Regions from separate parts of the Solwaraspora sp. WMMA2101 genome, predicted to be linked through region 1. Evidence: predicted binding sites of a transcription regulator. Region 1 holds the regulator's gene; the other holds the start of a gene.
The links. The regulator HrcA, encoded in region 1, represses chaperone genes, less so after heat shock. The targets are predictions, from matches to a motif close to GGTTNGCACNCTCNNNNNGAGNGTGCNAACC.
Positions count from the first base shown of each region.

Region 2: a site for HrcA is predicted at 1,987-2,017, ahead of groES (co-chaperone GroES). Genes of this name have one in related genera too.

Region 1 covers NZ_JBMHMA010000006.1:5,316,305-5,323,048, forward strand. Annotated here, with positions in the region: gene hemW (radical SAM family heme chaperone HemW) at 1-983, shown strand, start outside; gene ACN28F_RS25215 (DUF4870 domain-containing protein) at 1,128-1,694, opposite strand; gene hrcA (heat-inducible transcriptional repressor HrcA) at 2,012-3,034, shown strand; gene dnaJ (molecular chaperone DnaJ) at 3,106-4,239, shown strand; gene ACN28F_RS25230 (16S rRNA (uracil(1498)-N(3))-methyltransferase) at 4,264-5,007, shown strand; gene ACN28F_RS25235 (HIT domain-containing protein) at 5,027-5,377, shown strand; gene ACN28F_RS25240 (PhoH family protein) at 5,556-6,614, shown strand; gene ybeY (rRNA maturation RNase YbeY) at 6,630-6,744, shown strand, end outside.
Region 2 covers NZ_JBMHMA010000006.1:4,127,828-4,134,571, forward strand. Annotated here, with positions in the region: gene ybaK (Cys-tRNA(Pro) deacylase) at 214-693, opposite strand; gene ACN28F_RS19750 (class I SAM-dependent methyltransferase) at 705-1,940, opposite strand; gene groES (co-chaperone GroES) at 2,151-2,465, shown strand; gene groL (chaperonin GroEL) at 2,585-4,228, shown strand; gene ACN28F_RS19765 (molybdopterin-dependent oxidoreductase) at 4,356-6,017, shown strand; gene ACN28F_RS19770 (WhiB family transcriptional regulator) at 6,023-6,415, opposite strand; gene ACN28F_RS19775 (response regulator transcription factor) at 6,683-6,744, shown strand, end outside.

The DNA.
Region 1 (6,744 bases):
CCGACCGACCGCCCCGGCAGGTCGACACGGTCTTCGTCGGCGGCGGTACGCCCAGCCTGCTGCCCGCCGACGACCTGGCCCGGCTGCTCGACGCGATCGACACCACCTGGGGGCTGGCGGCCGACGCCGAGGTCACCACCGAGGCCAACCCCGAGTCGGTCACCCCGGCGTCGCTGCGGGCGCTGCGCCGGGCCGGCTACACCCGGATCTCCCTCGGGATGCAGTCGACGGCACCGGCCGTCCTCGCCGTCCTGGACCGCACGCACGCGCCGGGGCGGGCGGTGGCCGCCGCCCAGGAGGCCCGCGCGGCCGGGTTCGACCGGGTCAATCTGGATCTGATCTACGGTACGCCGGGGGAGCGCCCCGAGGACTTCGCCGACTCGCTGGCCGCCGTGCTGGCCGCCGGTGCCGACCACGTCAGCGCGTACGCGCTGATCGTGGAGGACGGCACCCGGCTCGCCGCCCGGATGCGTCGCGGCGAGCTGCCCTACCCCGACGACGACGTGGCCGCCGACCGCTACCTCGCCGCCGACGAGACCCTCGACGCGGCCGGGTTCGCCTGGTACGAGGTCTCCAACTGGGCGAACTCGGCCGACGCCCGGTGCCGGCACAATCTGCTCTACTGGACCGGCGGCGACTGGTGGGGGCTCGGCCCGGGGGCGCACAGCCACGTGGGCGGGGTCCGCTGGTGGAACGTCAAGCATCCGACGGCGTACGCGCGGCGGCTCGCCGACGGTCAGTCGCCGGGGCAGGGTCGGGAGCTGCTCACCGACGCCGAGCGGCACATGGAAGAGGTGATGCTGCGGCTGCGGCTGGCCGACGGGCTGCCGCTGGCCCGGCTGTCGGCGGCCGGTCGTGTCGCGGCCGGGCGGGCCGCCGCCGCCGGGCTGGTCGACCCCGTCGTCTTCGCTGCCGGGCAGGCGGTGCTCACCCTGCGTGGACGGCTGCTGGCTGACGGGGTCGTGCGGGACCTGCTCGGCTGACCGGCGGTTCAGCTCCGGTGCCCCGACCCGGTCGCCTCCACCGCGTCCCCGGCCCGCACCGGATCCCGACCGGAAATGGCCGCGCCCGGATCCTGTCGGGAAGAGGCCGCCCCCGGATTCCGTCGGAACCCGGGGGCGCCGGTGTCACTTGATGAAGTTCGCCGACATCGGGTACTTGTACAGCGCACCTTCGTTGGCCTTCACCCCGGCGATGACGCCGAAGATGATCTGGATCGCGAAGGCCACGATGCTCGGGATGAACAGCAGGCACCAGCTGATGAACAACAGCACGAAGGCGATGCCCGACCAGAGGATCTGGAAGTTCAGCGCGGCGAGCGCGTGCGCCCGCACGGCCGGGGACTGCTGACCCTTGGCCAGGTAGGCGATCAGCGGGCCGACGAAGCCGAGCGGACCGAAGCTGATGAACGCGCCGAGCGCGCCACCGAAGTGGGCGATCAGCGCCCAGGTCTTCTCGTCGTTGTTGGCGTAGCCAGCCGGGGGTGGACCTCCATACGCCGGACCGCCGGGCGGGTAGCCGCCCGGAGGTGGGTAGCCGCCCGGCGGGTTCTCGCCGCCGGGCGGCGGGACGTATCCGGGAGAGGAGGCCTCGCCCGGCATCGAGTAGGACGCGGGGGGTGGTGGCGGAGAGGTCGGGTCCGGCGGCGTGCCGCCGAAGCCGCTCTCTCCTGGTGGGCGAGGTGGTTCAGTCATGCCCGTCACGGTAGGGGGGCGGATCAAGTCATGCCAGCTAGCCCTGCCGACGAATTTGTCCACCGGACAGCTCGACTTGACTGCCCGCCCGGGGCAGTGGGACCGCCCACAACGATGAAATGTCGGGTATCGGAAACACTGTCCCCGTTCGCTATGGCCCGGCGAACTGATCGTCGCCACCCCGGCCGCGGGGACGTATGCTGGCACTCACAATCGGCGAGTGCCAGCACCACAGGTGATTCGGTCCGCCCCGTGCGGTACCCGGTCGGGACCACACCCGGTCGGCGTACCGCCGACGTGTCGCCAGGAGGTGGGGAATGGGTCTGGACGATCGCAAACTCGACGTGCTCCGGGCGATCGTGGAGGACTACGTCGCCACCCAGGAGCCGGTCGGCAGCAAGGCCCTCGTCGAGCGACACCAGCTGGGTGTGTCGCCGGCCACCGTCCGCAACGACATGGCCGTGCTGGAGGAGGAGGGCTACATCCGCCAGCCGCACACCAGCGCGGGCCGGGTGCCGACCGATCGCGGTTACCGCCTGTTCGTTGACCGGTTGTCCCGGGTGAAGCCGCTGAGCCCCGCCGAGCGGCGGGCGATCGAGCGGTTCCTGGTCGGCGCGGTCGACCTCGACGACGTCGTGCACCGGACCGTACGGTTGCTGGCCCAGTTGACCCGGCAGGTGGCGGTGGTGCAGTACCCGAGCCTGTCCCGCTCCGCCGTGCGGCACCTGGAGCTGGTGCCGATCTCGACGACCCGGCTGATGCTCGTCCTGATCGTCGACACCGGCCGGGTCGAGCAACGCCTCGTCGAGCTGCCGGCGCCGATCAGCGCCGACGACGTGACCGACCTGCGTCGGCTGGTCAACGAGAAACTCGGTGGGTGTCGGCTGTCCGACACCCCGCCGTTGGTCCAGGCGCTCGTCGACGAGGCGTCCCCGACGCTGCGACCGGCGATGACGACGCTGTCGACCGTGCTGCTGGAGACGCTGGTCGAACGGCACGAGGAGCGGCTGGCGCTCGCCGGGACGGCTAACCTGACCAGAGGGGGACTGCTCGACTTCCAGGGCTCCCTGCGCCCGATACTAGAGGCACTGGAGGAGGAGGTCGTGCTGCTCAAGCTGATCGGCGAGGTCGAGCCGAGCACGCTTCGGGTACGCATCGGTGACGAGAACGAGATCGACAACCTGCGGGCCGCGTCAGTGGTCAGCACCGGCTACGGCCCGGGTGCCACCATCGTCGGTGGCCTCGGCGTACTCGGCCCGACCCGGATGGACTACCCCGGCACGATCGCCACGGTCCGCGCCGTGGCACGCTACGTCGGCGATCTGCTGGCGCAGAACTGACCGGCGAGCAGGATCACAACTGACCCGGCGAACTGGACACGCGAGACTGACACATGAGGACACCGAACGCAGTGGCCAAGGACTATTACGGGATTCTCGGCGTGAGCCGGGACGCCTCCGCTGACGACATCAAACGGGCCTACCGCAAGCTGGCCCGGCAGTACCACCCGGACGTCAATCCGGACCCGGCGGCGGCTGACAAGTTCAAGGACATCAACGCCGCGTACGAGGTGCTCTCCGACGACCAGAAACGGCAGATCGTCGACCTCGGCGGTGACCCGCTCGCGCCCGGCGGCGGCCCTGGTGGCGGCCCGGGCGGTGCCGGACCGTTCGTCGGCTTCCAGGACATCATGGACGCCTTCTTCGGGGCCGCCGCCGGCTCCCGGGGGCCGCGTTCGCGGACCCGGCCCGGTGCCGACGCGATCCTGCGTCTGGAGCTGGACCTGACCGAGACCGCCTTCGGGGTGGAGGCACCGATCACCGTCGACACGGCGGTGATCTGCACCACCTGCACCGGGGCCGGTACGGCGGCCGGCACCCACCTGGCGACCTGCGAGGCCTGCGGTGGGCGCGGCGAGGTCCAGTCCGTCCAGCGCACCTTCCTCGGCCAGGTGGTCTCCTCCAAGCCCTGCGTGGCCTGCCAGGGCTACGGCACGGTGATCCCGCACCCCTGCCCGACCTGCGCCGGCGACGGCCGGGTCCGGACCCGGCGGTCGCTCACCGTCAAGATCCCGGCCGGGGTGGAGGACGGCATGCGGATCCGCCTCGCTCAGCAGGGCGAGGTCGGTCCGGGCGGCGGCACCGCCGGCGACCTCTACGTCGAGATCCACGAGCGGCCGCACGACGTCTACTCGCGCAAGGGCGACGACCTGCACTGCCGGGTCACCGTACCGATGACCGCCGCCGCGCTGGGCACCCGGCTGACCATCCGGACCCTGGACAGCGACGAACCGGTGGACGTCAAGCCCGGCACCCAGCCCGGCGCGACCCTGCGGTTGCGCGGTCGGGGGGTGCCCCACCTGCGCGGCACCGGGCGCGGTGACCTGTACGTCCACCTCGACGTGCGGACCCCGACCAAGCTCGACGCCGAGCAGGAGCGGACGCTGCGCGAGTTCGCCAAGGCGCGGGGCGAGGAGGTCGCCGAGCTGACCAAGCAGGGCGGCTTCTTCTCCCGGATGCGCGACGCGTTCAACGGCCACGGCTGACGGCTGGCCGGGGCCGGGCGCGAGGTGAGCGCACCACTGTTCCTCGTCGACCGGCTGCCGGACGGCCCGACGTACACCCTCGACGGGGCCGAGGGCCGGCACGCCGCGACCGTCACCCGGCTGCAGGTCGGGCAGCGGCTGCTGCTCACCGACGGGCGCGGCGGCACCGCGTCCGCCGAGGTGACGGCGGTCGGCCGGCACAGCCTGGACCTGCGGGTGACCGACACCGACCTGACGCCCCCCGCCGATCCCCGGCTGGTGGTCGTGCAGGGCATCGCCAAGGGTGACCGTGGCGAGTTGGCGGTGCAGGCGATGACCGAGGTCGGGGTGGACGAGGTCGTCCCGTGGGCGGCGGCCCGTTCGGTGACCCGTTGGCGCGACGAGCGGGGGGCGCGGTCCCGGCAGCGGTGGGTGAGTACCGCCCGGGAAGCGGCGAAACAGGCCCGTCGGCCCTGGCTGCCCGACATCGGCGGTACGGACGACCGGCCGGCGGAGTCCACCGGCGCGGTCGTCGACCGGCTGGCGGGGGCCGACGCCGCGTTCGTGCTGCACGAGTCGGCGCGACGCCCGTTGACCGGGGTCGACCTGCCGGCCACCGGCACCGTCGTGCTCGTGGTGGGTCCCGAGGGCGGGGTGGACGACGCCGAGTTGGCCGCTTTCGCCGCGTGCGGTGCCGAGGCGGTGCGGTTGGGCCCGCAGGTGCTGCGGACCTCCACGGCGGGCGTCGCGGCGTTGGCCGTCCTGTCCGCGCGGCTCGGCCGCTGGTAGAGCCGCTACCATCCGTGACGTGAGTGACAACTGTGTCTTCTGTCGGATCGCCGCCGGTGAACTGCCGACGCCGCTGGTGTACGCCGGCCGTAACACCGTCGCGTTCCGCGACCTGCACCCGCAGGCACCCAGCCACCTGCTGGTCATCCCGAAGCAGCACCACCCGGATGTCGCCGCGTTGGCGGCCGCCGACCCGGCGGTGGCGGGCGAGGTGCTGGCCACCGCCGCCGCCGTGGCCGAGGCCGAAGGGCTGCTCGCGGACGGCTTCCGGCTGATCTTCAACACCGGGCGGTACGCCGGCCAGGAGGTCTTCCACGTGCACGCCCACGTGCTCGGCGGTGCCCCGCTGGGCCCGATGGTGTCGCGGTGACCGACCCGGCGACGACGGCGTGGAACCCGGCGACGACAGCGTGGAGGACGACGGCGTGGAAATGGACACGGTGCGTCCGACGTTGAGCGGATACGATAGGGAACAATCCGCTCGCCACGGCCGCTCAGGGCCGGGGCGCTGAGATGGAAGCAGGTGCGAAAGGCCCTCAGGCCGACCCATGACCGGCACTCCACCTCCCGGGCAGGCCCGGGTGCAGACCAGGATCACCGTCCCGGATCCGCAGATCATGGTCAACCTGCTCGGTGCAGGCGACGAGATCCTGCGGTTGGTCGAGCAGTCCGTCGCCAGCGACGTGCACGTGCGCGGCAACGAGATCACCATCACGGGCGTACCGGCGGACAACGCCGTGGCCGAGCGGCTCTTCAGCGAACTGCTCGAGCTCATCGCCAAGGGCGAGACGTTGAGCACCGACGCGGTCCGCCGTACCGTCGGCATGCTCGCCCAGGGCGGCACCGAGCGCCCGGCGGACGTCCTCACCCTCAACATCCTGTCCCGTCGCGGCCGGACCATCCGGCCGAAGACGCTCGGCCAGAAACGGTACGTCGACGCGATCGACGCGCACACCATCGTCTTCGGCATCGGCCCCGCCGGCACCGGCAAGACCTACCTGGCGATGGCCAAGGCGGTGCAGGCACTGCAGGCCAAGCAGGTCAACCGGATCATCCTGACCCGGCCGGCGGTCGAAGCGGGGGAGCGGCTCGGGTTCCTGCCGGGCACGCTGTTCGAGAAAATCGACCCGTACCTGCGTCCGCTCTACGACGCGCTGCACGACATGCTCGACCCCGACTCCATCCCGAAGCTGATGGCGGCCGGCACCATCGAGGTCGCGCCGCTGGCGTACATGCGGGGGCGCACGCTCAACGACGCCTTCATCATTCTCGACGAGGCGCAGAACACCACCGCCGAGCAGATGAAGATGTTCCTGACCCGGCTCGGCTTCGGCTCCCGGATCGTGGTCACCGGTGACATCACCCAGGTCGACCTGCCCGGCGGCACGACCAGCGGGCTGCGGACGGTACGGGAGATCCTCACCGGCCTCGACGACGTGCACTTTGCCCAGCTGTCCAGCACCGACGTGGTACGCCACCGCCTGGTCAGCGACATCGTGGACGCCTACGCCCGCTGGGACGCCGACCGCGAGGCACAGCAGAATCAGGGCGTCCACGCGGTCCAGGGCCGGACCGCCCACGGCGGCCGGGCGAACCGGCGCCGATAGAGCTTCGGGAGAGACATGTCCATCGAGATCGCCAACGAGTCCGGGGTCGAGGTCGACACCGACGCGGTGCTCGCCGTGGCCCGCCACGCGCTGGACGAAATGGGCGTCAACCCGCTCGCGGAGCTGTCGT
Region 2 (6,744 bases), 1.2 Mb from region 1:
TGCGTGAGGTGTGGCTCGCGCGGCGCTGTGGGCTCCGGAACCCGGCCGGCGAGGGCGACGGCCACAGCTGGGGCGGAGGGCCGTCGTCGTTTTGTTGTGTCCGGCAACGTATTAGGAGTGTGGCGGCGAGCACAAGACCGCTGCCGTCACGAGTTTTGTTGCCAGCGATAACAATTCAGCAACGTGACGGACATCTGCCCGTCGTCTGCCGGATCAGTGGGCAGCGATCGGGGCGAACCGGGCATCGGCGACGGCGGCCAGGTCACCCGGAGCGATACTCAACTGCAACCCGCGCCGGCCCGCCGATACGTAGACCTCGGCGTACCGGCCGGCCGAGGCGTCCAGCACCGTCGGCAGTCGCCGGCGCTGCCCGAGCGGGCTGATCCCGCCCCGGACGTACCCGGTGGTCCGCTCCGCCAGCACCCGGTCGGCGAGCACCGCCCGCTTGCCGCCCAGCGCCACCGCGAACGCCTTGAGGTCCAGCCCCCCGGTGACCGGCACGACGCCGACCGCGAGCGCGCCGTCGACCTGCGCCACCAGCGTCTTGAACACCTGCGCGGGTGCCACGCCCAGGGCGGCCGCGACCGCCGCGCCGTAGTCGGGCGTTTCCGGCGACACCTGGTACGGGTGCACCTGGAACGCAACGCGCCGCTTGGTCAGCAGCGTCGTCGCCGGGGTCGCCGTACCTGCCATGTCCGGCGACGTTACCGTCCCGGTGCGCCCAGTGGGTGGCCGAGCAGGGCCGTGGGGGCGCCGGCCACCCGGGTCAGCACCAGGCTCGCCGCCACGCCGGCTCCGGCAGCGGTACGCAGCCGCAGGTCGCGCCGCAACTGGGCCGGGTCGAGCGGGGAACCGCGTTTGAGGATCTCCAGCCGCGTCACACCGCGTTCGCGCAGCACTGCCCGCAGCCGTTTCAGCGAGAACGGCAGCACGTCGGTGATCTCCAGACACCGGCCGTACGGCGTGTCGGTCGGCGTGTCGGCGTAGACGTAGGCGATCGACTCGTCGGCCAGGGTGCCGGCCACGGTGGCGGCGAACGCGGCCACCAGGTGCGCGCGGACCACCGCGCCGTCCGGGTCGTACAGGTAGCGCCGCACCGGGCCGACCGCCACCGCCTCCCCGCCGTCGCCGACCAGGCCCGCCGCCGGCCGCCCGGTACGCAGCAGGGTGGCCCGCCGGGACGGGCCGGCCAGCGGGCCGCACCAGAACGCCGCCTCGACCACGTCCCGGTCGACGCTGACCCACTCGGCCTCGGCCCCGGGCGGGATCAGCGCGTGGTCGATGCCCGGTGCGACCTTGAGCACGGTCCGGGGCACCCGGGCGACCAGGTCGCGGACGAAGTCCCAGGACGGGGAGTAGCTGTCCGGGTCGAAGGTGCGTCGGCCGGTGCCCGAGCGGCGGGCCGGGTCGCAGAAGACCGCGTCGACGCCGGTGAGGTCGACGTCGGTGGCGTCGGCGCAGACCACCGTGACGAGGTCGGCCAGCCCGGTGGCCTCGGCGTTGGCGGCCGCGATCGCGGCGGTGGCCGGATCGGCCTCCACGGCGTACACCCGGATTCCGGCCCGGGCGGCGGCGAGGGTGTCCGCGCCGACCCCGCAGCCCAGGTCGGCGAGGTGGCGTACCCCGGCGGCGCGCAACCGGGCCGTGCGGCGGTCGGCGACCACGGCCCGGGTGGCCTGTTCCAGGCCGGCGCGGGTGAAGAACATCCGGGCGGCGGCCGGGCCGAACTTGCCGGCCGCGCGGGCGCGCAGCGCGGCCTGGGTGAGCGCGGCGGTGGCCAGCGGGGCCGGCACCCCGGCGGTACGCAGCGCGGTCGCCGCGGCCAGCGGGTCGTCGCCGCCCGGCGCGGCCAGCACCTGCGCGGCGGCGGTCAGGGCCGCCGCCCCGGCCGGGGAGCGCAGCGCGGCCAACTCGTCCGGGTGCACCGCGACATTGTCCATGGTCGGCCATCGGGCTAGCACTCCGCACAGGCGACTGCTAATCTGCGGTTAGCACTCTCATGCTGAGGGTGCCAGCCCGCCGGCTCCGGCCGGAGGGCGAAACGCCAGGCGGACCGGCACCCGCGACGACGGACCCGCCCGGTGGACATGAGGCAGATTGACGCTGGCCGCCCACGCGACCGGCACCAACACCTGATACCCCAGGAGGGTATGCCCGTGACTACCGCGACCAAGGTTGCGATCAAGCCGCTCGAGGACCGGATCCTGGTCCAGGCGAACGAGGCTGAGACCACCACGGCGTCGGGCATCGTGATCCCCGACACCGCCAAGGAGAAGCCGCAGGAGGGCACCGTCCTCGCTGTCGGCCCGGGCCGCGTCGACGACAAGGGCAACCGGATCCCGGTTGACGTCAACGTCGGCGACACGGTCATCTACTCGAAGTACGGCGGCACCGAGGTCAAGTACGCCGGCGAGGAGTACCTGGTGCTCTCCGCCCGCGACGTCCTCGCCGTCATCGAGAAGTGACCTACTGCCAGTGCTGAACGCCCCGGAGCCCCACGCGGGTCTCCGGGGCGTCGCCCGTTGGCCGGTGCCCGGCGCCCTGCGCCGCCCGGCCGACGGCTAGTGCCTGTGAAGGGAATGTCATGGCGAAGATCCTGAGTTTCTCGGACGACGCCCGACACCTCTTGGAGCACGGCGTCAACACCCTCGCGGACACGGTCAAGGTCACCCTCGGCCCGCGCGGGCGCAACGTCGTGCTGGACAAGAAGTTCGGCGCCCCGACGATCACCAACGATGGCGTGACCATCGCCAAGGAGATCGAGCTCACCAACCCGTACGAAAATCTCGGTGCGCAGCTGGTCAAGGAGGTGGCGACGAAGACCAACGACGTCGCCGGCGACGGGACCACCACCGCCACCGTGCTCGCCCAGGCGATGGTCCGTGAAGGGCTGCGCAACGTGGCCGCCGGAGCCAACCCGGCCGGCCTCAAGCGCGGCATCGACGCGGCCGTCCAGAAGGTCTCCGACGAACTGCTGGCCAAGGCCGTCGAGGTGGCCAGCAAGGACTCGATCGCCCAGGTCGCGACGATCTCGGCGCAGGACGCCACCATCGGCGACCTGATCGCCGAGGCGATGGAGCGGGTCGGCCGCGACGGTGTGATCACCGTCGAGGAAGGCTCCACCCTCGCCACCGAGCTGGACGTCACCGAGGGCCTGCAGTTCGACAAGGGCTTCGTCTCCCCGCACTTCGTCACCGACGCCGAAGCGCAGGAAGCGGTCCTCGAGGACGCCTACATCCTGATCACCACCCAGAAGATCTCCTCGATCGAGGAGCTGCTGCCGCTGCTGGAGAAGGTCGTCCAGGCCAGCAAGCCGCTGCTGATCGTCGCCGAGGACGTCGAGGGCCAGGCGCTGTCCACCCTGGTGGTCAACGCCATCCGCAAGACCGTCAAGATCTGCGCGGTCAAGGCCCCCGGCTTCGGCGACCGCCGCAAGGCGATGCTGCAGGACATGGCGGTCCTCACCGGCGCCGAGCTGGTCGCTCCGGAGCTGGGCTACAAGCTCGACGCCGTCGGGCTGGAGCAGCTGGGCAGCGCCCGGCGGATCGTGGTCGACAAGGACACCACCACGGTCGTCGACGGCGGTGGCCGCGACTCCGAGGTCGCCGACCGGGTCGCCCAGATCCGCAAGGAGATCGAGGCGTCGGACTCCGACTGGGACCGCGAGAAGCTGTCCGAGCGGCTGGCCAAGCTCTCCGGCGGCATCGCTGTGATCAAGGCCGGTGCCGCGACCGAGGTCGAGATGAAGGAGCGCAAGCACCGCATCGAGGACGCGATCGCCGCGACCAAGGCCGCGGTCGAGGAAGGCATCGTCCCCGGTGGCGGCGCCGCGCTCAGCCAGATCGCCAGCGTGCTCGACGACGACCTCGGCTTCACCGGCGAGGAGAAGGTCGGTGTGTCGATCGTCCGCAAGGCGCTGCACGAGCCGCTGCGGTGGATCGCCCAGAACGCCGGTCACGACGGGTACGTCGTCGTCGGCAAGGTGCGTGACGCCGACTGGGGCCACGGCCTCAACGCGGCGACCGACTCGTACGTCGACCTGGCCGCAGCCGGCATCGTCGACCCGGTCAAGGTGACCCGCAACGCGGTCACCAACGCCGCGTCGATCGCCGGGCTGCTGCTCACCACGGAGACCCTCGTGGTGGAGAAGCCGGAGAAGCCGCAACCGGCCGCCGGCGGCCACGGGCACGACCACGGGCACGGTCACCAGCACGGCCCCGGGTTCTGACCCGTACCTGTTCCACCTGCTTCACCTGAATCCGCGCGATCAGGGCACTCCGGCGGTACGCCGCCCGGCCCTGGTCGCGCGGATTCCGCTTTCGCCAACCGTTCTGGTCGCGACGTATCGTCGGACGATGACGCAACAGGCAGCACCGCCGGTGGCGCGGGCCGCCGCCGGCCGTACGCCGGCCCGCCTGGCCGCTCTCGCCGGGGTGGCCGTCGCCGCCGTCGCCCTCGGGCTCGCCGAGGTGGTCGCGGTCGTCGCCGGTGCCCGCTCGGCACCGCTGGTCGCGGTCGGCGGGGTCGTGGTCGACTCCGCGCCGGAGTCGCTGACCCGGTTCGCCATCGACGTGTTCGGCGTACACGACAAGACTGCGCTGCTGGTCGGCACCGCCGTCCTGCTGGCCGGGTTCGCCGCCGGGATCGGCGTCCTGGCGGCCCGCGCGCCGATCGCCGGGGATCTCGGTATCGCCGCGTTCGGCCTGGTCGGTGTCGCGGCGGCGGTGAGCCGGCCGGACGCCGGTCCGGCGGCCGCGCTGCCGTCGCTGCTCGGTGCCCTGGCTGCGGCGATCCTGCTGCGGGCGCTGCTGACCGGCCCGCTGCGCCCCGCCGCCGACCCGCCGCAGCCCGGCGTCGGCCCGCTGCGCCCCGCCGCCGACCCGCCGGCCCCGCCGGCCGGGCCAGCCGCTCCAGCCACCCCGACCGCGCCGGTGCTGCCCGGGGCCGGGGTGGGCGACCGGCGGCGGTTCCTGTCCGCCGTCGGCGTCAGCGTCGGGGCCGCCGCGCTGGCCGGGGCCGGCGGCCGGTGGCTGGCGCAGCGGCGCAGCGTGACCAGTGTCCGGGCATCCATCACCCTGCCGGCCGCCGCCGACGTCGCCGCGCCCGTGCCGTCCGGTGTGGACCCACAGGTGTCGGGCCTGACCCGGTACGTCACCCCCAACACCGACTTCTACCGGATCGACACCGCGTTGGTGGTGCCCCGGGTCGACCCGCAGCAGTGGCGGCTGCGGATCCACGGCCGGGTCGCCACCGAGATCACCGTCAGCTACCCCGACCTGCTCGCGATGGACCTGGTCGAGCGGTACGTCACCCTGGCCTGCGTGTCGAACGAGGTCGGCGGCGACCTGATCGGCAACGCCCGCTGGCTCGGCGTACCGGTGCGGGAACTGCTGGCCGCCGCCGGCCCGCTGCCCGGCGCCGACCAGGTCGTCGGCCGGTCGGTCGACGGCTGGACCTGCGGTACGCCGACCGAGGCGCTGCTCGACGGGCGGGACGCGCTGCTCGCGGTCGGGATGAACGGCGAACCGCTGCCGGTGGAGCACGGCTTCCCGGTCCGGATGGTGGTGCCCGGCCTGTACGGCTACGTCTCCGCCTGCAAGTGGATCACCGAGTTGGAGGTGACCAGCTTCGCCGACTTCGACGCGTACTGGGTGCCCCGGGGCTGGTCGGCGCAGGGGCCGATCAAGACCCAGTCCCGGATCGACACGCCGCGTCAGCGGGGCGAGTTGACCGCCGGCACGGTGCCGGTGGCCGGGGTGGCCTGGGCCCAGCACCGGGGCATCCGTGCCGTCGAGGTACGGGTCGACGACGGCCCCTGGCAGTCGGCGACGTTGGCCCCGGCGGTCTCCGCCGACACCTGGGTGCAGTGGGTCTGGCAGTGGCCGGCCACCCCCGGCGAGCACGTGCTGCAGGTGCGGGCGACCGACACCACCGGCGAGACCCAGCCGGAGGGCCGCCAGCCGGTCGCCCCGGACGGGGCGACCGGCTGGCACACGATCCGGGTCACCGTGGCATAGCAGGTTCAGGCTGCCGATGCGGTCTGGCGCTGCGTCGGTACGGTCGACTTGTGCGGGCGGCCGAGCCGGGCCTCCAACCGGGCCACGTCCACCCGGTGCCGGTGCCGGTCGGCCAGGTCCTCCCAGCCGACGGCGAGCAGCCGCAGCCGCTCGGCCTCGCTGAACCCGCCCCACACACCGTACGGTTCGCGTACCGACAGGGCGTGGGCCGCGCACTCCGCGCGGACCGGGCAGGTCCGGCAGACCGCCTTCGCGCCGGCCTCCCGCCGGGTGCGTGACGAACCGCGTTCACCGTCCGGGTGGAAGAACTGCGCGCTGTCGCGACCGCGACAGGCACCGAGGATCTGCCACTCCCAGAGGTCGACGATAGGTCCGGGCAGTCGACGTACGTCCGACATCTGCACCCCTCCTTCCGCGCGGCACCGCGGACAGCTCATGGTCGGACCGGGCGGCCGGCCGCGCAAGCGCATCGGTCCTCGACAGTCACTGCGGTACCCGCCAGCCCCACCGCTCAATCACTACCCGCGCAACCTGTGGGGAACCTGGCCGGCGACGGCCGGTCGCCGACGGGGCCAGCCGTCCTGAACTTTCATCTTTTTTCGTGGCAAAGCGTGTGAGCGAACCGGCGTCGCGTGATCTCCTGCTCACGGGAGAGGGGAGACACAGTGCGTAAGGTGCTCGTTTGTGTACGGTCGGTTGCCGCAGCTCAGAACATCACCGGGGCGGC